2 regions of the Cupriavidus sp. SW-Y-13 genome follow, and region 1 is predicted to be linked to the other one. Evidence: predicted binding sites of a transcription regulator. Region 1 holds the regulator's gene; the other holds the start of a gene.
What was found. The regulator FNR, encoded in region 1, switches genes on or off when oxygen is low (the NO sensors DNR and NnrR bind a similar motif). The targets are predictions, from matches to a motif close to TTGATNNNNATCAA.
Positions count from the first base shown of each region.

Region 2: a site for FNR is predicted at 8,920-8,933, ahead of GA566_RS27500 (universal stress protein). Genes of this name have one in related genera too.

Region 1 covers NZ_WHLX01000001.1:2,026,829-2,037,636, reverse strand. Annotated here, with positions in the region: gene ccoN (cytochrome-c oxidase, cbb3-type subunit I) at 1-1,248, shown strand, start outside; gene ccoO (cytochrome-c oxidase, cbb3-type subunit II) at 1,265-1,915, shown strand; gene GA566_RS09075 (CcoQ/FixQ family Cbb3-type cytochrome c oxidase assembly chaperone) at 1,920-2,081, shown strand; gene ccoP (cytochrome-c oxidase, cbb3-type subunit III) at 2,084-3,013, shown strand; gene ccoG (cytochrome c oxidase accessory protein CcoG) at 3,065-4,558, shown strand; gene GA566_RS09060 (FixH family protein) at 4,570-4,797, shown strand; gene GA566_RS09055 (hypothetical protein) at 4,794-5,039, shown strand; gene fnr (fumarate/nitrate reduction transcriptional regulator Fnr) at 5,106-5,831, opposite strand; gene GA566_RS09045 (sulfite exporter TauE/SafE family protein) at 5,916-6,686, shown strand; gene scpB (SMC-Scp complex subunit ScpB) at 7,235-8,143, shown strand; gene rluB (23S rRNA pseudouridine(2605) synthase RluB) at 8,172-10,106, shown strand; gene rimP (ribosome maturation factor RimP) at 10,445-10,808, shown strand, end outside.
Region 2 covers NZ_WHLX01000002.1:2,664,448-2,675,255, forward strand. Annotated here, with positions in the region: gene GA566_RS27435 (universal stress protein) at 22-846, shown strand; gene GA566_RS27440 (universal stress protein) at 880-1,719, shown strand; gene GA566_RS27445 (universal stress protein) at 1,798-2,601, opposite strand; gene GA566_RS27450 (universal stress protein) at 2,789-3,283, shown strand; gene GA566_RS27455 (response regulator transcription factor) at 3,280-3,924, opposite strand; gene GA566_RS27460 (PAS domain-containing sensor histidine kinase) at 3,929-5,053, opposite strand; gene GA566_RS27465 (Hsp20/alpha crystallin family protein) at 5,461-5,904, shown strand; gene GA566_RS27470 (hypothetical protein) at 6,012-6,290, opposite strand; gene GA566_RS27475 (lecithin retinol acyltransferase family protein) at 6,287-6,793, opposite strand; gene GA566_RS27480 (hypothetical protein) at 7,047-7,271, opposite strand; gene GA566_RS27485 (hypothetical protein) at 7,382-7,876, opposite strand; gene GA566_RS27490 (DUF1488 domain-containing protein) at 8,107-8,385, shown strand; gene GA566_RS27495 (hypothetical protein) at 8,473-8,823, shown strand; gene GA566_RS27500 (universal stress protein) at 9,075-9,518, shown strand; gene GA566_RS27505 (YeeE/YedE family protein) at 9,711-10,145, shown strand; gene GA566_RS27510 (YeeE/YedE family protein) at 10,147-10,578, shown strand; gene GA566_RS27515 (sulfurtransferase) at 10,768-10,808, shown strand, end outside.

The DNA.
Region 1 (10,808 bases):
GTTATCTTCGCCTTCGGCGGTAGCGCACTGTTTGCCACGTCGTATTACGTGGTTCAGCGTACGTGCCAGGCGCGGTTGTTCTGCGGACCGCTCGCCGCCTTTACGTTCTGGGGCTGGCAACTTGTCATCATCGCCGCCGCGATCACCCTGCCGATGGGCATTACGACTTCCAAGGAGTATGCGGAACTCGAATGGCCCATCGACATCCTGATCACGCTGGTCTGGGTGGCGTATGCCATCGTCTTTTTCGGCACGATTGTCAAGCGCAAGACCCGCCACATTTATGTGGCCAACTGGTTCTTCGGCGCCTATATCCTGACCATCGCCATCCTGCATATCGTCAACAACATCGAGATGCCGGCGTCGATGTGGAAGTCGTACTCCGCTTATGCAGGCGTGCAGGACGCGATGATCCAATGGTGGTACGGCCATAATGCAGTGGGCTTCTTCCTGACCACCAGCTTCCTCGGCATGATGTACTACTTCATTCCGAAGCAGGCCGAGCGCCCGATCTATTCCTACCGCCTGTCGATCGTCCACTTCTGGGCGCTCAACTTCACGTATATGTGGGCGGGTCCCCATCACCTCCAATACACGGCGCTGCCCGACTGGGCGCAATCGCTTGGCATGGTGTTCTCGCTGATCCTGCTCGCGCCATCCTGGGGTGGCATGATCAACGGCATCATGACCATGTCCGGCGCCTGGCACAAGCTGCGCACCGATCCGATTCTCAAGTTCCTCGTTGTCGCACTCTCGTTCTACGGCATGGCGACCTTCGAAGGCTCGATGATGTCGATCAAGACCGTCAATGCGCTTTCGCATTACACGGACTGGACGATCGGCCACGTGCATTCCGGCGCGCTCGGCTGGGTGGCGATGATTTCGATCGGCTCCCTGTATTACCTCATTCCGCGCTTGTTCGGGCAGAAGGAAATGTTCAGCGTCCGCCTGATCGAATGGCATTTCTGGATCGCAACCATCGGCGTGGTGTTGTACATCGCCTCGATGTGGATTGCTGGCGTGATGGAAGGCCTGATGTGGCGCGCCACGCAGCCGGACGGCACGTTGACTTATGCGTTCGTCGAAGCCGTTAAAGCCAAGTATCCGTTCTACCTGATCCGTCTGCTCGGAGGTATCTGCTTCCTGGCCGGGATGTTCGTCATGGCCTACAACGTCGTCCGCACCATCGTTGGCAAGCCTGCCGTCGATGCGCCGATTCCGACCAGCCTGCCGGCTTCCGCCCACTGATCGCGAGGATAGAACGATGTCTCAGAATCAAGGTTTCTTTCGTCACGAGACGCTCGAGAAGAACGTCGGATGGCTGATTGTCGCGACGATCATCGTCGTGAGTATTGCGGGCCTGGTGCAGATCGTACCGCTGTTCTTCCAGCACTCGACCACCAAGCCCGATCCCGGCATCACGCCGTATTCGCCGCTGCGGCTGATGGGCCGCGATATCTATATCCGCGAGGGTTGTGCGGGTTGCCATTCGCAACAGGTTCGCACGCTGCAGGCCGAAACGGAACGCTACGGCCATTTCTCGACGGCAGGAGAGTCGGTGTATGACCACCCGTTCCTGTGGGGTTCCAAGCGCACGGGTCCTGATCTGGCGCGCGTAGGCGGCCGCTACTCCGACGACTGGCAGCGCATCCATCTGCGCAGTCCGCGTGATGTCGTGCCGGAATCGGTGATGCCGTCCTATCCGTGGCTCGAGAAGACGCCGTTGCCGACCGATTCGGTGCAGCCGCGTATGCGGGCCCTCCAACGGCTTGGCGTGCCGTACACCGATGCGGAAATCGAGCGGGCACCGGAGGATCTGGTGGGCAAGACCGAGGAGGACGCGATGGTGGCGTACCTGCAGGGTCTGGGCCTGAACCGCCGCAATGTGCGCGTGGAAGCGGCGCCGAAGGAGTGAAGCCATGGTGATCATCACTGCCATTGCCACTGTCATTTCGATGGTGACATTTCTGGCCATCTGCTGGTGGGCATGGTCGGCGGGGCGCAAGGGCGCCAACGAGGAATCGGCGATGCTGCCCTTTGCCTTGCCTGACGAAGATAACAATCCAAGGCGGAATTCGTAACCATGAGCGATTTCATCTCCGATATCTGGGGCCACTACATTGCGGCCATCGCGCTGATCGGCATTGCCTGGTGCGTCTGGCTGCTGTTCTCCCAGCGCAAGATGCCAAAGGGCGTCAGCACCTCCGACGACACGGGCCACGTGTGGGATGACGACCTGCGCGAGCTGAACAATCCGCTGCCGCGCTGGTGGATGTGGATGTTCCTGTTGGCCTGCGTGTTCGGACTGGGCTATCTGATCCTCTTTCCGGGACTGGGCGCCTATCCTGGCGTGCTGAAGACCTCGTCCCAAGTGGAGCTGGCCGCGCACCGCGAGGCCGCCGAGCGCATGCAGCATCAGATCTACGCCAAGTACCTGAAGATGGATGTCAAGCAGGTGGCGGCCGACCCCGAGGCGCGCGAGATCGGCCAGCGACTGTTCCTCAACTATTGCGCGCAGTGCCATGGATCCGATGCGCGTGGCAGCCGCGGCTTTCCCAACCTGACCGACAACGACTGGTTGTATGGCGGTGAGCCCGACACCATCCAGCAATCGATCACCAAGGGGCGCAATGGCGTGATGCCTCCGCTGACTGGCGTCATCGACGCAAAGCTGGCTGGCGATACCGCGCAGTATGTGCGCTCGCTGTCCGGGCTGGCCTACGACCCGATCCGGGCATCGCGCGGCGAAAGCACGTTCAAGTCGACCTGCGCGGCGTGCCACGGTGGCACAGGCAAAGGCAACCAGGCATTGGGCGCGCCGAACCTGTCCGATAACGTCTGGCTGTACAGCAGTTCGGAAGGCGCGATCGTCGAAGCCATCCTGAAGGGCCACAACGGCCACATGCCAGCGCACGAAGAAATCCTGACGCCGGAGCGTATCCGGATGCTGACTGCCTACGTGTGGGGACTCTCCAGTACCTCCAGCGCTGCGGCCGGAGCAGCCGGGCAATGACAAACCGCCCCGGCCAGCGACGGCGCTGACCGGGGCATTAGGGCTAGTCCCATGAATGCGCCCCTGAAATCCCCTCCTGAAGGATCCGAGGTCTCAGAGACTCGGGGATGGCGCCCCGCGCCACCGCCCAAGACCGCTAACGATGCAACGGAAGAAGCGTTGTACGAAGTGCGCCGCAAGATCTACCCGCGCTCGGTGAAAGGCGCGTTTTCGAGCTGGCGCGTATGGCTCGTCATCCTGACGCAACTGGTCTACTACGGTGCGCCCTGGCTGCGATGGAACGACCGGCAGGCTGTTCTGTTCGACCTCGGAGCACGCAAGTTCTACATTTTCGGTCTTGTGCTCTGGCCGCAGGACGTGATCTATCTCGCCGTGCTCCTGGTCATTTCGGCACTGGCACTTTTTCTGTTCACCGCCATCGCCGGCCGGCTCTTCTGTGGCTACGCTTGTCCTCAGACGGTCTACACCGAAATATTCATGTGGATCGAGCGGCGTGTGGAAGGTGATCGCATCGCGCGCATCCGGCTCGATGGCGATCCATGGAGTTTGCGCAAGTTCAGGATCAAGACGACGAAGCATACGCTCTGGATCCTGATCGCCCTCTGGACCGGCTTCACATTCATCGGCTATTTCGCGCCGATCCGGGAGCTTGGCAGCGAGATACTGCAGTGGTCACTGGGGCCGTGGCAGGCATTCTGGATGCTGTTCTATGCGTTCGCTACCTGGGGCGCCGCCGGCTTCATGCGTGAGCAGGTCTGCAAGTACATGTGTCCGTATGCGCGTTTCCAGAGCGTGATGGTGGACCGCGACACCTTTGTGGTGACCTATGACGTGGGGCGTGGTGAGCCGCGCGGCGGCCGCTCGCGGAAGCTGGATCACCGTGCCGCCGGCCTGGGCGACTGCGTGGACTGCAGCATCTGCGTGCAGGTGTGCCCGACGGGGATCGATATCCGGGACGGCCTCCAGTACGAATGCATTGGATGCGGAGCTTGTATCGACGCCTGCAATCAGGTCATGGACAAGCTGGAGTACCCGCGCGGGCTGATCCGGTACACCTCCGAGAATGCCATGCGATCGGCGTTGTCCATTGCCGAGGCCCGCAAGCGGCTGGTGCGGCCTCGCACCATGATCTACATGGTGATCTGGCTGGCACTGATGGGTGGCTTTGCCGCGTCGCTGGCGATGCGCACGCCGCTGAAGGTCGACATCATTCGAGACCGTGGAGCGCTTGGTCGCGAGGTGGATGGACGCTGGGTCGAGAACGTGTACCGGTTGCAGTTGATCAATGCCACCGAGTCACCAGTGACAATCGATGTGAAGGTAGATGGCTACGATATGAAAGGGCTCACCGTCGAGTATGACCAGACGGCCAGCACTCTAGATCCCACGTCGAACCGGCTGTTGCCAATTCGCATCCGTGTGCCGATCGAAGACGCCAGGCAAGGTACCCACAAGATCGACGTGACGGTCACGGCGGAAACCGAGTCGCAACGCCGGTCGCAGATCCGTCAGAGCACAAGCTTTATCGTTCCCCGCAACTTGTAAGAGGAGATGCAATGGCTCAGCGCCCCCAACAGCCTCCCCATGCCGTTCGACCCTGGTACAAGGAGCCGTGGCCGTGGATCTTGATGGCCGGCCCGATGCTGGCGATGGTGGGTTGTGGTATCACGATCTGGCTGGCCAGCACACATGCGGACGTCCCTGTGCGCGATGCCACCCGCCATGGACTGGTCGTCGAGAAAGCCGATGTCGGAAGCGCCACGGAACAAGGGAGTCATCCATGAGGTTGCGCTGGCTGATGTGGGTACTGTGGCCAGCGTTTCTGATGGGTGGCGCGGCTACGGCGGTAGTGTTTTCCGTTGTCGACCCGGGAGACATCAGTTTCTTCGGCCAACCGGTGGAGGCTTCGAGGCAGGCGATCTACACCGTGGGCTTTCTGCTGGCGTGGCTGTTCTGCGCACTGTCCAGCGGTCTCACGCTTTACACGATGCCGGGCAGGCTCAGCGATACCGATGAACTCGAATAGCAATTTCGCAAAAAAAGCCGCAACAGCGTGATGCTGTGCGGCTCTGGTCTTGCAGCAGGATGGCGCCTAGCAGGAGCGACTATAGACCTGCTTGATGCCAGCCATGTCGATGATCTTCACATGCCGTTGACGAATTTGGATCAGGCCAGCTTCCGCGAACCGGGAGAACAGGCGGCTGACGGTTTCGAGCTTGAGGCCGAGATAGCTGCCGATTTCCTCGCGGCTCATGCGCAGCACGAACTCCGTGGAGGAATAACCGCGTGCGGAGAGGCGCTCGGACATATTGACGAGGAAGGCGGCGAGTCTCTCTTCGGCACGCATCGAGCCAAGCGTGATCAGCATGACCTGGTCCTGCGAGATCTCCTTGCTCATAAGTCGCAGGAACTGACCTTGCAGCGAAGGCAGATGATTCGACAGCGATTGCAGATCGTCGAACCGCACGACGCAGACTTCAGCGTCCTCGAGGGCGGTCGCATCCGATGCATGTTGCATCTCGCCGAGTCCATCGAGGCCGATGACTTCTCCCGGAAGATGGAAGCCGGTAATTTGAGTACGCCCATCCTCCATGGTGACGTGGGTTTTCAGCGTGCCGAAACGAATGGCGTAGACCGCGGAGAGCGGTTCACCCATTCGATACAGCGTTTCGCCCTTGTGGACACGCACGCGCTCCTGCACGAGAGTGTCCATTTTTACGAGGTCCTGCTGCGACATGCCCACGGGCAGGCAGAGTTGGCCCATGGCACACGTGGAGCAGCGTGGCGACATCTCGGTAACGGGGATGGAAGTCAGCAATTGAAGTGCTCGTTTGAATGCGCTTGCAGCGAGGGCGCGATGCATGCATTTTACAGCGTCGAGTGACGCGGAAGCGAGGAACAGTTGCCATTTGGCGTGCTTTTAAGCGTTTTTCTGATTGCCCTGTTTGGCGGTGTGCATTGCGCGGCGATGTGTGGAGGAATTGCTATTGCAGTCGAACAAAATCCGCAGCAAGTGCAACAGACGGTCTCGTTCTTGCACCGTTCTAGACGGCACTGGTGGATGTCGATTTGCGTCATGCATGCGGGCCGGGTGACGACGTACATGTTGCTCGGCGCATTGGCCGGTGCAGTGGGTGCGGCGGCGTGGGCGCACGACTATCTGCCATTGCAGCGATGGCTGTTCGGCGTGGGGAGCCTGTTGCTGATCATGGCCGGATTGTGGTTGCTTTTCGGCTGGCAGATGCGCATGGGTGCCGTGGAACGTTTTGTCGCGCGGATCGCTTCGCACGTCGCCAAGCTCTTGCGGCACGTTCGATCGACTCAGGGGTTGCATGGCGGTCCTGCCGCAGTGCCGTCAGCGATGCACCGATTCGGCATGGGTCTTGTATGGGGTATGGTGCCCTGCGGAATGATCTATAGTGCGCTCGGCTTGGCGCTGCTGGCGGGCAATGCTTCGTCGGGCGCACTCGTCATGGGAGCCTTCGGACTAGGTACTTTGCCGAATCTGCTGGTGATCTCGGGGTTATCCGGTTACCTGCGGCAGTGGTCGCGCAAGCGGTGGGTTCGCACCGTTTCAGCTTTGCTCGTGGCGGGTTTCGGGTTGCTGGGGGTGGCCCGGGCCGTATGGCTTCCGGAGACGCTTGCGCACGCCGGATTCTGCGTGGTGTTCTGAATCGGCCACAGCCCCGGGTTGCGGTATCCGGCGGTAATGCCATACAATCGCGAGAACCACGGTATCGCGCCGCGTCATGCACGAGGCGTCGCCGGGGCGGTTTCTCTCATCAGGGATGCCCGCCCAGGGTTTCTGGCCATGCAGTTGCATGCCGGAACCATCCCCACAGTCCATCCGGTTCAAAAGATCTGGTTAAAAGGCCGACGGCGGTGTGGAAGGTGACGCCGGGTCAGGGCGAAGTTTCCTGAGCCGATATCCGATTGTTTCTTGCCGTCTTGGTCATGCGTTGGCCCAGGCGAATGTCCGCCCCGAAGGGGAGGCGCGACGCAAGAGGTCCGTCGACCGGTGATGGCTGCCGGCCCTGGACGATCTCCTGCCGGACAGTCCCGGCAATTCGATGCAAAGAACGAGGTGCACGGCGGCGCTGAAACCAGCGTGGACCGTCTGCGCGACGAGATGGCGATGGCTTTGGCCTCGCTGTATCTGCAATCTCCAGTGCCCCGGGATTCGTCCGGGGGCAGGTGCAAAGACAGGCTGCACACAATCACATGAATACCCAAGAGGCGAAGATCGTCCTCGAGACCGCGCTGATCTGTGCGCAGGAACCGTTGCGCGTCGGTGATCTGCGACGGTTGTTTGCCGACGATGTCGGTGCCGACACGATCCGGGTGCTCCTCGAAGAGTTGCGGAACGATTGGCAACGGCGTGGCGTGGAACTCGTGGCGCTGGCGAGCGGCTGGCGTTTTCAGAGCCGGCCCGAAATGCGCGAGTATCTCGACCGGCTCAATCCGGAAAAGCCGCCCAAGTATTCCCGCGCGGTGATGGAAACGCTGGCGATCATCGCGTATCGCCAGCCGGTGACGCGTGGCGACATCGAAGAAATCCGCGGAGTGACGGTCAGTACGGAAGTCGTCAAAAAGCTTGAGGACCGCGACTGGATCGAAGTGATCGGCCATCGTGACGTTCCTGGACGCCCGGCACTCTATGCGACGACCAAGGCGTTTCTCGATGACCTTGGCTTGCGTTCGCTGGACGAACTCCCGCCGCTTGAGGATGCTCAGGCGCAGGCCCAGGCAACGTTGCTGGATCAACAAGCCATCGACTTCGAAGATATCGCCACGGCCAATCCGCCTGCTGGCGACGAAGAGGCTTTTGCGGCCACGGAAGTGGTCCCCAACGCCGTGACGCCGGCGGACACCGAGAAGGCCGATGCGGAGACGCCGGCCAATTTGGAAACTGCCGATTCCACCGAGGTCATTGAAGGCGCATCGCAAGAACAAGAAAGCAGCGTCGAGTCCGATCCCCCGTCACTCGGGCAGGACGACGACGTGCCGCTGGCGCATGCCAACGGTTTCCACGTGGACACTCAGGCTTCCGTTTCGGAAGTTGCCGAGGAATCGGGTCTGGAGGGCGACGCGCCTTATCCGGCCGAGGACGACGAGCGCGTGTCCAACTGAATAACATGCAACATCGATAGTGAATACTTTGTCTGATTCCGCTGATCAAGACGTCCGCCAGCCGGACGTGCCGGGCGACACCGGCGCAGCGCCCGATACGGGCAATGGCGCGGACGGCGCGCCGCGCCGCAAGGGCCTCCGCCGCGGTCTGCGAAACCTGGTGGCGTCCCGCCGCCAGGGTGCCCAGGATCGGGATGCCGGTCGGGGTGATGCCGATGCGCCGCCGGTGCAGGCCGAAGAGGGTGCGCAGCCCGCAGCACCGCGGACACGCGGCCGACGCAAGCCTGCGCCTGCCGCCGATGCCGGTGAACAGGTCGCGGCTCCACGGGCGGAAATGCGGCCGGCTAATCCGCGCCAGTCCGAATCGGGCGAAGGCCAGCCGCAGCGCCGTCGGCGGCAGCAGCCGCAACGTAAGGCTGCGATGGTCGACGGTGAGAACAAGCCAGCAGCCGAGCAGGCCGGCAGGCGCAACAAGCCAGGCCCGCAGCAGCGCAAGGGCCAGGGTGGCGCTGGCAAACCGGGTGGTCGCGGCGATCAGCGCCAGGGTGAATCCCGTCAAGGTGACAAGTCGGCGAAGCCCGCCGGCAAGGCGCTCAAGGCTGCAGGTGGCGAGGATCTGTTCCGCTTTGTGATCTCCGAGCAGTTCGACCAGGAAGACATGGTCGTTCCGCGCACAAAGGCGAAGCCCGTTCGTGAGCTGACATCGGATGACGATGCGCCGAAGCTGCACAAGGTGTTGGCTGACGGTGGGCTGGGGTCCCGCCGCGAAATGGAAGAACTGATCCTGCAGGGTCGTGTTTCCGTCAACGGGCTTCCAGCACATATTGGCCAGCGGATCCTGCCGGCCGATCAGGTGCGCGTAAACGGCAAGCTGATCCACCGCAAGATTACGACCAAGCCGCCCCGGGTGTTGCTGTATCACAAGCCAGCCGGTGAAATCGTCAGCCAGTCGGATCCGGAAGGCCGTCCGACCGTATTCGACAGCCTGCCGCGTATCAAGAACGGCAAGTGGGTCGCCGTGGGCCGGCTGGACTTCAATACCGAGGGCCTGCTGATTTTCACGACTTCGGGCGATATCGCCAACCGCTTCATGCACCCGCGCTATGGCGTGGAGCGTGAATACGCGGTGCGCACGCTGGGTGAACTGGCCGAGTCCGATCGTCAGCGTCTGCTTCACGGCATCGAACTCGACGACGGCCAGGCTAACTTCCTGCAGATCGCCGATGGCGGTGGCGAGGGTGTGAACCAGTGGTATCACGTAGCGCTGACCGAAGGACGGAACCGCGAAGTACGCCGCATGTTCGAGGCGGTGGGCCTGACCGTTTCACGCCTGATTCGCACACGCTACGGGCAATTCCTGTTGCCACGTGGTCTCAAGCGTGGCCGTTGGCAGGAACTCGAAGCCACCGAGGTGCGCAACCTGATGGCCAATATTGGCCTGAAAGCACCGGCCAAGGGCGAGCAGGGCGGCGGCAAGGGCATGACCAAGGTGGGCGGGCGTAAGGCGCGCACCGAGGCTGCGATCGCGGGCATGCCCATGGTCACGGGCATGGATGGACTGCCGCGGTTCGAGAAAGCCGGTGGCAATCGCGGTGGCGGTAACGCCGGCCGCGGCCAGCCTGATCCGATGCAGACATCAATGGGCTACATCCCGTCGGGTCCTGCGCCGCTGACGTCGCACTCGACGAAGTTTGGCGGTGGCATGGGCGGTATGGGTGGCGGTGCACGTGGTCCTGGCGGTGCAGGTGGCCGTGGTGGGCGTGGTGGAAACGCTGGCAATGCTGGCAATGCCGGAGGCAACCGTCCGCGTCGTGGCGGTGGCGAGGTGAACGGCAATGTGATGCCGAAGGCTGCCAAGGGCGGCGGCAATGCCCGTGGCAATAGCGGTGGCGGGGCGGGTGGTGGTGGCGCACGGCGTCCGCGTGGTGGCGGGGGCGGTGGTGGTCGGGGCGGTCATCGCTGACGCCAGGCAGGGTGGGGTCGATGTGCGCATGGCGTCATTGCCCCCATCCAGTGCGGATACAACCGGCTTTTGCCTTTTGGACATAATCCGCGTATAATCCAAGTCTATTCAAAAGTATCATCCTCAGTGGGATGGGCGAATGATGGGCATTGCGCCCATTTTTTTTTGGTTCGCCCGTTCGTGAGTGCGCGTCGAGTGCGGCTGGTTTGCGCCACGCTGCGCACCGCCCGAGGGTGATGGGCAGGCAGGGGCAGCTTACAGGTTTCGGAAACTCGCTTTCAGAACGTTGTGTTGTCCAGTGCCTGCCACGGTGTTGAAGGCCACTACTCGGGATTACAGTGCATCTGGCAGATTTGATCGAAACCACCCTTATCGGCATGGGCTACGAGTTGGTTGAGCTTGAGCGTGCCCCGGCCGGACTTCTGCGTGTCTACATCGATCAGCCTGAAACCGGCATCGTCATTGAGGATTGCGAGAAGGTAAGCCGCCAGCTTACCCACGTTCTGACAGTGGAGAACGTCGATTACGAGCGCCTCGAAGTGTCGTCGCCCGGTCTGGATCGTCCGCTCAAGAAGTTGGCTGATTTTGTCCGCTTCGTCGGCGCCGAAGCCAGGGTCACGCTGCGCCTGCCGGTCAACGGCCAGAAGAATTTCGTCGGCATCCTGAGGGAACCCTCGGGCGAAGCTGGCGCCGAGAAGATCG
Region 2 (10,808 bases), on a different contig from region 1:
ACAGCGTACGAGGGCATGGCGATGGCTTACAAGACAGTACTGGTGGATCTGGCTGACGATGGGGCGACTCAGGCGCGGCTGGATGCGGCATTTGCCCTGGCGTCTAACGCCAATGGGCGCGTGATCGGACTCAGCGCCACCGGACCGATGCTGGATCCGTATCGCAGCGCGGGCTCGGAGGCAATGCGCTATCAGGCCATGCGTGCCGACATGTTGCGCGGTGTGGAGCAGGCCGGTACGCAGGCGCTCTCCGATGCCTGCGCGCGCCACGGTACGCCGACTGATTACATGCACCTTCTGGTGGAGCAGGATGCCGGCTGGACGCTTGCCGCGCATGGCATGGCCAGCGACATCATCCTGCCCGGCCTGCCGGGCGCGCCCAGCGACCTGCCCGTTTTGATGGCGTCGGCCGCCGAGTATGCGCTGGTGAACGCGGGGAGGCCTTTGCTAGTGGTACCGGCCCAGGCGCGGCTGTCGACGATCAATACCGCCGTGGTGGCGTGGAACGGCAGGCGCGAGGCAGCTCGCGCGCTCAGCGATGCGCTACCGCTGCTAAAACGCGCCAATCGCGTGATCCTCGTGGTGGTGATGGGTAGCAAGGGGCTCTGGCAGCACGGCGACGGAGAACTGCTGCGCTGGCTGGGCACGCACGGTGTCCGTGCGACGCTGGCGGTGGAAGAATCGTCATCGGTCGCCGGTTGCCTGCTGCAGAAGGTGCTGCGGGAATCGGCCGACCTGCTGGTGGCTGGCGGCTACGGACATTCAAGGCTTGGTGAGCTGATGATCGGCGGCACGACCCGCACGTTGCTGAACAACACGCCAGTGCCACTGCTCATTTCCCACTAGGCGGCCGCGCCGCAGAGGCCAGAAGATCAAGCCATGCTCGCCTATCCCAGCATCTTCGTGCATATAGACGCCAGCTCGCGCGCGATGCTCCGCGCGAAGTTGGCCGTGCAAATCGCCATCGCCCAGCGTTGCCGCCTGATAGGCGTTTGTGCCACGTTTGCCGCCGATCCACAGTGGTTCTATCACGTGGGGCACGCCGCCACCGTTCTGCAGGAGGATCGGGCCCGGCGTGAGCGCCAGCACGAAACGCTGCAGCAACGATTCGAGTCGACGGTATGGCGCGAGTCGGCATCTGCGGAATGGCGCAGCCTGCATGGCGACCCGGTGCGTCAGACGCTCAGGGAAGTCAAGGAGGCCGGACTCCTGGTGGTTGGGCAAATCGATGCCAGTGAACCCGAGACCGTGGTGGCGCCACAGTTTCTCGAATCGATCATTCTGGAGTCCGGTCGGCCCGTCCTGGTGGTGCCCTACGCTGGGCCGGCGCTGACCGTGGGCCGCCGCGCGCTGGTGGCGTGGGATGGCGGCAAGGAATGCGCCCGTGCCCTGCACGATGCATTGCCGCTGCTGGCAGGTGGCACGGTGCACCTGCTCCATGCCAATCCGACCCAGCACGTCACACGCGCCGATGCGGCGCCACTTGAAGTCGCGTGCCGTGTGCTGCGCGATGTGGGCGCCGACGTCAGCACCGAGTGCGAACCCGGTACGAGCGATGCTGCCATAGGCGACCTGATATTGTCGCGCGCCGCCGATGTGCAAGCCGACCTGCTGGTCATGGGCGCGTACGGGCACGGACGCTTCCGCGAACTCGTGCTTGGCGGCGTGACCAAGACCATCCTTACTTCGATGACAATCCCCGTGCTGCTGGCACACTGAGACGAGCCACGCTACGTTTGCGAATCTGCTGGCTCCTCGGGGTTCCAAAGGACGCGGGCAGCGTCGGCACGCGCATCGCTAGCGTGCGAACAGAGCCGGGATTGTGGATTGCTCGAGCAGGGTGCTGGCGATGCCTCCCAGCTTGCCGACTGCTTTGTCGCTTGCCGGCGCGCCGCAAACCAGCAAGTCGGTGCGGGCCGTCCGCGCGGTGGCCAGCAAGGCGTTGCCTGGTGACGCATGTGCATCGCCCCTAAGTCCGATCAGACAGGCGCGAACGCCCCGCCGCGCCAGCCACGTCAGCGCGTAGCTGGCCGGCGCCAGATTGGTGTGGCGGTGTCGGGAGACGGGGATGCAGCAAACAAGCGCGACATGCTGCGCGCGGCGCAGGAGCGGCAGCGCGTCGCGCATCGCACGCGCCGATTCGCGCGTGCCACTCCACGCCACCATCACGCGCGGATAGGGCCACGCCTGCGTGGGGGCGGCGTCGTGCGTCCGTGGAATAACAAGAACCGGTGGTCCGGCCTCCAGGATCGTGCCTTCGGCAAAAGGGGGTGTGTCAACCAGGCGATGGGCCTCGCCAGCGCACGGCTGGCTGACGATGATCAAGTCAGCCAGGCGGCCTTCGCATTGCATGGCTTCCAGTGACGTGCCTTCTCCCACGCGCCAGTCCACGGCAATGGGGGCGCCTGCCGTCGCGGTTTCGAAGGCCACGCGGCTAGATTCGCAATCGGCAAAAAACGCCGCGTCGGGCGTCAGGCCGCGCTGTGGCAACAGGCCCACAAGCGTTGCAGGCAATGCACAGGCCAGGGCGACGGCGTGGGAGAGCCGGGCCGTGGCGTGCGTTGACGCATCCACGTGGACCACGATAGCTGAGATCTCCATCCGCACCCTCGCCAGTGCCTCGACATTGGGCACGCGTCAAATCTATGTCATGACGTGGGAGAACCGTTGCGAAAAGTCAAACGAGAGCGGACTGAGTCGATCGATCAAAGCCGTTGCGGCAGATCAAGTGCGATGGGTTTAGGCGTCCTAATCTCGAAAGCACGATGACCCAAGCGGAGTCCCGATCATGTACGAAAGAATCCTGGTGGCGGTGGATGGTGGCGATTCGGCGGACTTGGCAATGTCGCAGGCCATCGGCATGGCGCGCGTATGCCAGGCTGCGATCAAACTGCTGTACGTGGTTGACGATAGCGAATTGTTCGATGCCGCGGGTACGACTGATACCGCCAAGGTGCTGAGCCAGCTTGTGCGGGGTGGCGAACGGGCCTTGGACCTGGCCGCCGAGCGATGCTCTCACGCCGACGTTACCTGTATCAAGGAACTCGTGGAGCGTCCCCTTGGCCGCGGCAACATCTCGGAGACCATTGTCGAGCGTGCAAACTCCTGGCCAGCCGACCTGATCGTTATGGGTACGCATGGGCATCGCGGCTTGCGGCGGGCCATCATGGGTAGCGTGTCCGAAGGCGTGCTGGCGCAGACCAACAAGCCCGTGCTGCTGATTCGCGCGCCGGCCAGCACACAGCCGCCACACCTCGCAGGTAAGTCGAATGACAGGTACTAGGGCGGTGATTCTCCGGGAAACAGGTTCGCCTCGATGGCGTAGCGCACCAGCGCGGCGTCGCTGCGAAGCTGGAGTTTATCCAGCAGTCGCATCTTGTAGGTGCTGATGGTTTTCGCGCTCACGCACAGGGCCTCGGCGATTTCCGTCAGCGATTCGCCATTGACGATGCGCCGGTACACCTCCAGCTCGCGGTCGGACAGGCTGGCATGCGGTGCATCGGTTTGCTCCTGCACGCCGAGCGCCAGCTTTTCCGCCATCTCGGGGCTGACATAGGTGCCGCCCGTGGCCACCTTGCGCAACGCCGCGATCAGGTCATTGGCGGCGCTGTCCTTGGTCAGGTATCCGGCCGCGCCAGCCCGGAATGCGCGTACCACATACTGCTCCTCGGCATGCATGGTCAACACCAGCACCCGGCTGGCCGGATACTCGGTGCGGACATGCCGCACCAACTCAAGTCCGCTACGTCCGGGCATCGACAGGTCCAGCAGAATCACGTCGGGCGTGGTCTCGCGTAACACCTGCGGCACTTCGGAACCTTTGGCGGCCTCGCCCACGACTTCGACGTCGTCCTCGCGCTCGAGAATATGGCGCAAGCCGTTGCGTACCACGGCATGATCGTCGGCAATGACTACCCGTATCATCGTCTTACTCCGCTTCCGTGACGTGCACGGGAAAGCGCAGACAGAGCTCGAATCCCTGTCCCGGCGCGTGCGTCAGTACCAGCGAGCCACCCAGCAGGCGGGTTCGTTCGCGGATGCCGAGCAGTCCGAAGGAGCGGCGCGTGCTGTCGCGCGGCGCGCCGTCCCAGCCATTGCCGTTGTCCCGCACCCGCAGCACGAGCTCTTTGGGGTGCTGGTCCAGCGCGATCCACACGCGGTTGGCCTGCGCGTGGAGCACGACGTTGTTCAGAGCCTCCTGCACGATGCGGAAAACGGCTGTCGCCTCATGTTCGCTCACGTCAAGATGATCGGGTGTAGCCAGGTCGATGGTCAGGCCGTAGCGCCGCGCGAAATCCTTCGATAGCCAGTCCAGAGCCGCCGCCAGGCCCAGTTCGTCGAGCAGGGCCGGACGAAGGTCGGAAGAGATCTGCCGAACTGCCGCGATGGCGGCGTCGATACCGCTATGCATGGCCGCCGCGCGACTGAGGTAAGGCGACGCCGTGTCGACTTCGCGCAGTTCGCTCTCCAGCATCGCAAGGTCCATCTTCAGCGCGCTCAGGCGTTGCCCGATGTCGTCATGAAGTTCGCGGGCAACGCGGCGCTTTTCCTCTTCGCGGCTGACCAGGATGCTGGCCGAGAGCGCTTGCAACTCCTCGCGGGAGTGCCGCAGCGCGGCTTCCGCGCGGACGCGTTCGGTGATGTCGCGAAGCATGACGGTGAAGAGTTTGCGATCCTCGCCGTCGCTCGTTTGGGAGATGGACGCCTCGATGGGGAATTCGGTGCCGTCGCGGCGCAGCGCATAGAGCGTGCGCTGCAGCCCCATTTGCCGATCTGAGACTCCCGTCACCGCGAATCGGCGTACGTGCTGGGTATGCGTGGAGCGAAAGCGCTCAGGCAGCAGAAAATTGAGGGGTTTTCCAATAGCCTCGAGGGCAGGGATGCCGAACAGTGCTTCGGCCATGGGATTGAACAGTACGATCTGGTGCTGCTCATCGATTGAGATGATGGCCTCCATGGAGGTCCGCACGATCGCTGCCAAACACGCCTCATTGCCCGAGATCTGGGCGGGCAGGTGCGTCGCATCGTTGCGAAGGGGCGTGTCTTGGGTCATGTCGTGCCACTCTTAAGGGACGCTTAATGTAGAAGGCGGGATTTTTCTTTTCCTAAGACGGCAGCGGGCTGCTGATCACAGTCTACTGATCGGAATATAGAAGATGCGCAACACCTGCGCGACCGGAGCATGTGATGCGGCGCTCATCCGCCCATATACATCGCTCACATCCACTGCACAGGACTGATGTGCGTATGCGTCATGGTGCACTCGGCGTCCGCGCCGTGGCCTGGCTGCAATCGGCACCGAACGTTTCTCGCCGACACGACGCGGCTGTGTGTTGTTTCATCAAGCGCTGATCTGGAAAACCGGCCCCGCAACCGTTGACGCAACGCAAGGGCCGGTCGTCGTGGGCTGCCATCCTGAAAACAGCCGGATTTACCGGCGATCGGATGAAGGAGTCCACGATGACCAGCCTCAGACATTACGACCCACTTTCCATTGAGCCGATCAGCGACATGATGCAGGGTATGCTGCGCGCGTTCCGCGGGACGGCCGATACCGGCATGGTGTTCAAGGTCGATGTGACCGAGTCAGACAGCAGCTACACGGTGACCGCCGAGTTGCCCGGCGTGAAACCCCAGGACATCGATGTCAACGTCGATCGCGGCACGGTCATGATTGCCGCCAAGCTCGACCGCATGACCGAGCAGCGAGACGGCGAACGCGTGATCCGCCACGAGCGCTACAGCGGTGCCATGCGTCGCGCTTTCACGCTGGACGCCGACATCGACGAATCAAAGGTGGATGCTACCTACGCGGACGGTGTGCTGCGGCTGGTGCTGCCAAAGAAGGAAGCCACGCCGCAGAAGCGAATCCAGATCCGTTCGGCAGAAGAAGCCACACGATGAGAGTGTTTTTGGACGCTGACCGTCGCTGACCGGGCACGCTGAATGCGGGACGCCGCGCGACGCCGGCCGCGCGGCTGCGTCGAAGCGGCGTCAGACCACCGCGCGCTTCAGGCTGGCGCCACGCAATGGCTTCGTTCTTGCGTGGGCTGAGCCTCGCGCTGGAGCAGGATGCCGAAGCCTCCGGCCAGTTCGCAGTCGATCAGGCCAGCCGCATAGCCTTGCAACCACTGCTCGGCTTCGGCGGCCACCGGCGCCAATGCCCCCCAGCGCGGGGCAAAGCACACGCCCATATCGTCGTCACGCGACAGGATACGAACCTCCGGATGCACGGGGTCGGTACGAAGGGTGACATGAAAGCCCCGATAGTTGTAAGTGACAGTGCTCATGATGCTTGCTCTCCAGGAAGGCCAGGAAGGGCGTTGCCGCCGCGTCCGGTGTACGCGCGCGCCCACAGCCACGCGTGCAGTAAGCACACGGCAGCGAGTAACGCGCGAAGCGGGTCGTATGCCAGTCGTTCCACTTGCGAACTGGTGGGCGTGCCATGTACGCACCAGTTGCAGAAATGCTCGCAGTTGTTGCGTAGCAGGTGATAGGTGTCCTCGCCCAGCCGCGACGTAGCACGACGCACCACGTCGGCGCCGCTGTAGCGCGCATGCTGCGCGGTGGCAACCTCGATACCGTGGCCGTCTGCAAAGGCGTCGAGCGTGGCGCATTCCACGGGGCCTCGACGCAGCAGTGACTTGAATCCCGCGTAGTGGACTACCTGTCCGTTGCCGATGTAGATGCCATGATGCCGATACCAGCGGCGTGGCGTGACAAGGTGCGTGCCTTCGCGCAGCGTCTGCGGCGCGCGGTTGGTTGTCGCTGGCGCCATCTCCAGTTCGTCCATTTCCCTCTCCCGCCAGTTGGCACCGAAGGCATGGGCGCGCGGCCTGTTGCTTTACTGATTTCGCGCGGCGTTGCCGGGGGTGTGGCTGGAGTATTGGTCATGGGGCGCTTCGGCACCTATCAGCGCATGCCGGCAAACGCGTCACCCGATTGCCATGCGCCATGTGGGAAAGGGGCTGGGTGGCGCGTCAGGATTCTTGGCGCGGCTGTCAGGATTTCCTGACTCGCGCCAGCATTCGCCAATCCCGCAAGGGCTAGGCGTTGCGCTGTGTCGACCGCACCGGCAAGGCGCGATGAACGGCGCCCAGCACCTTGTAGCCGGCCGGGGTAAGGCGCACCGCGGGAGGCGCGGCCGGAGCGTTGGCCACGTCGATCAAGCGGCGGGTGGCAAGTGCGGTCAGATCATGCGGATCGATACCGCGGCACGACCCCCGCGATCCCAGCACCATCAACGCGGCGATTTCATGGGCACTCAACATGGCATGTCTCCCTTCGGCAGCGGCAACTGCGCGTCTCTCATCTTTTGCCTTGTGAAGATAGCCGCTTGGAAATCGTTATTGCGCTGAAACCTATAGCTGTTTGATAGCGATCAATTGTGGGAGCCCCATCGCTTGCAGTACTGCCAGGTGCCTTCCTCGCTATTCATCGTGAACGAGATGGTCAGGTCTATTGGCTTGCGTCCAACGATCAGCGCGACTTCCTGGATGATGCCCTGGTACACAGCCGCCAGATAGTACTGGCCGGGTGGCAGGCGCATATATAGTAGTGGCCCCTCGCTTACCACGCGCAGGATGCGTTCGTGTCGTGCATTGAGCAGCAGCACCTTGACGTCCGCAAGCGACGTGCCATCCGACCGATCCTGGAATCGCAGATGCACGTTGAACTGCGGCGCAAGCGAGCGCATGCGGGCCACATCGTCGGCGCCGATGCCGCCCGACAGGTACGGAATGCCGGCGGCGATCTGCTGCGGGGCGGCCTTGGGCGCGCTTGTGGCGGCTTGGGCGCCGGCCGGGCTGACCGACGCTGTGAAGGCAGCGAGGATCATGACCTGGATCCACGAGCGGGGATTGTCGAGGAAGCGCATGATCGATTCCGCTTTGTGATTACGTTGCCGCGTTGAATTTCACTTTATGTCCGCACGGGCGGTGGCCGTTGATACAGCGCAAGGCGATTGCCGTCCAATGATCAGTGGAGCACGATGACCGGTCGCCAACGGTGATGCGTCGTTGCGGTGAATCAAATCACCGGTCGCGCCAATGCCTAGTCTTGGGAAGGTGACGTCTCCAAGTACGGCCGCGCATAGCCGAACACATCATGAGCGCAATAGAGTTTTCAGGAATGTTGCCGACTTATTGCTCGGCAGGGCCCAGCCTCCAGTGCCAAGCGCGGGTCGATGGTGCGCAGGCGTGCTATGGCATTACCGCAGAAGCCCTGGAAGACCACTTCGGCGCGCGATCGTGTCGACCGGAAGACCTGTTCGTGGCCTATCAGAACCACAGAGGTGCCATCGAGACGATGGCCCGCGGCCTGTTCGAGATGACCGGGGCGCATAGCATTCTGCTGCACAGCGGGCATTTTCGATTTGGTATGTAGTCGCAGGTGGCGACGGGACTTTGAACTTCACGAGAACTGCGGCGAGACCGCACAGTGTGTCGTGCCGGGCGTCTTGAAGAGAGATGAATGATGACGAAAACGATCAAGGCAAGCCGCCGTGCCATTGTCATCCTGTTGGGGCTCCTAGCCGCTTGCGCGAGCTACCCGAGAGGGGATCCACAGCTTCTGACGTTCCTGCAGGACGGTGTCACGACTCGGGAGGACGTGTACCTGAAACTGGCTGAGCCCAGCGCGGTGTGGGAAGGTGGCCGCATCTTGACCTATCAGCTCGACCACAACAATCAGGGTTATGTCCCGATGCGGCGCAGGGAAGCCGCATGGACCGCCAAGTACAGCCTCGTTTTGTCCTTCGACCAGCAAGGCATCCTTCGCCGGCATTCGTTGGTCAGGATAAAAGACGATCCCGCTGTCCCTTGAAATTAGCCTCGGGTGCACCCGCCCGGACGTGCCGATGATCCGGTGATCGCAACCACGCTGTCCCACCGGGCTCTGCGAAGGACACAGGCGTTTTCATTGATCCAGCCCAAATCACTGGAAGATTGGTCGCCTACCTTGTCAATATAGGGGCCGATACACCGGCTAAGGAATCACCGTGTTGCGTTAGAGGCCTTCCCAGCACCGTGCGGCCCATATGCGTTTGTTGACGTCCTCGATTCAAGGAGCCTGTGATGCAATCCATCGTACTTGCCGCTGATGGGTCAACGTATAGCGATGCGGCCGCACACTTTGTGGCTGCCGGAAAATTGCTGAAAGGGCCGCTGCTCGTCCATCTCGTGCATTGCATGCCGGACGTGTCGGGTGAGGTGAAGTCATACATTAGCGCCACCGAGCTGGCCGCATGGCACGCGGACGAAAGCAGCCGGACTTTGCGCTCGGCCGCCGATATCCTCAACCTCGGCGGCGTATCGTTCGAGCAGCACGCGCTGACCGGCTTCGCGCCCGACCGCATCGTCGAGCTAGCACGTTCCGTCGATGCGTCAGCCATTGTGATGGGCACCCACGGCCGGGGAGCATTTTTCGATGCCATCGTCGGCTCCGTGGCGGGCCGTGTCATCGCCCATGCACCGTGCCCCGTCATTCTGGTGAAGGGCGAATCCGCGCACGGCCGGTGACATATGCCTGGGTCTCGGCTGTAAAGCCAATTCGCGGTCCTGCCGGACGCATCTGGCAGCGGTAATCGACGCTGCTGTATATTCTTGGCGCCTGGGAGGTCGCACCTCGACACGAGCCGATTGCGCCTGCGGTAACCGCTCGTGCTTCTTGATATGCCGCAGCGCAGGGGCGAATTACCGATTCGGGAAATCATGACGCTGGATCTTGATCATTTCACTCCGTTACTGTCGTTCGGCGGCGGCCTGCTTATCGGCTTGGCGGCCACGGTGCTGATTCTCTTCAACGGCCGCATTGCCGGCATTAGCGGTATCCTGGGCGGATTGCTGGGCGTGACGCGCCGTGACATGGGGTGGCGTATTGCTTTCCTTGCTGGGCTGCTGAGCGCACCCGTACTGGGCCGTTTTGCGGGCCATTCTCCCGTTGCCGACATCGAGGCTGGCTGGCCCCAAGTTCTGGTGGCCGGCTTTCTCGTAGGCATCGGCACACGATACGCAAGCGGATGTACAAGCGGGCATGGCGTGTGCGGCATCTCGCGCGGTTCGGCGCGATCAATTGTCGGCACGCTCACCTTCATGGCAGCGGGCTTCCTGACCGTTTTCGTAAAACGTCATCTACTGGGAGCCTGAGATGGGCATGATCACTGCGTGGATAGCCGGACTGGTATTCGGACTCGGCCTGATGATGTCGGGCATGGCGAACCCTGCCAAGGTCCTGGCGTTTCTGGACCTTGCCGGCGTGTGGGACCCTTCGCTCGCTTTTGTCATGCTCGGCGCGATCGTGCTGGCCTCGCTGGGGTTTTTTATCGCCCGGCGCCGCACACGTTCTTGGCTCGGGCTGCCGATGCAGTGGCCCTCCAACACGTCGATCACATGGCGCCTGATCCTCGGCAGTGCCACCTTCGGAATCGGCTGGGGAGTGGCGGGCTTCTGCCCGGGGCCCGCATTGGTGGCGTTGGGTGCGGGATATCCGAAGGCCGCTGGTTTCGTCCTTGCCATGCTCGCAGGCATGATGGTGTTCGAGCTGATCGAACAGGCGAAATCGCGTGTGGCGAGCGTTTGAGCGTGGGCTGATCATAGGTCGAGCTTGGGTTGACACAAATCAACCACAGGTCTGCCTGCTATCCCAGAATCGGAACTGACAGGTCGCTACGCAAAGCCTTGGCCGTCAAGCCAGTCCTACACGGTACGGGTCCCCGCCGATGCCGGCCGTACGGACGTCGCGTCCCCAAACCGAAGAAGGGATCCCACCATGCGTGACAGCGTACTCATTTCTCCTGCCGAACTCGACGA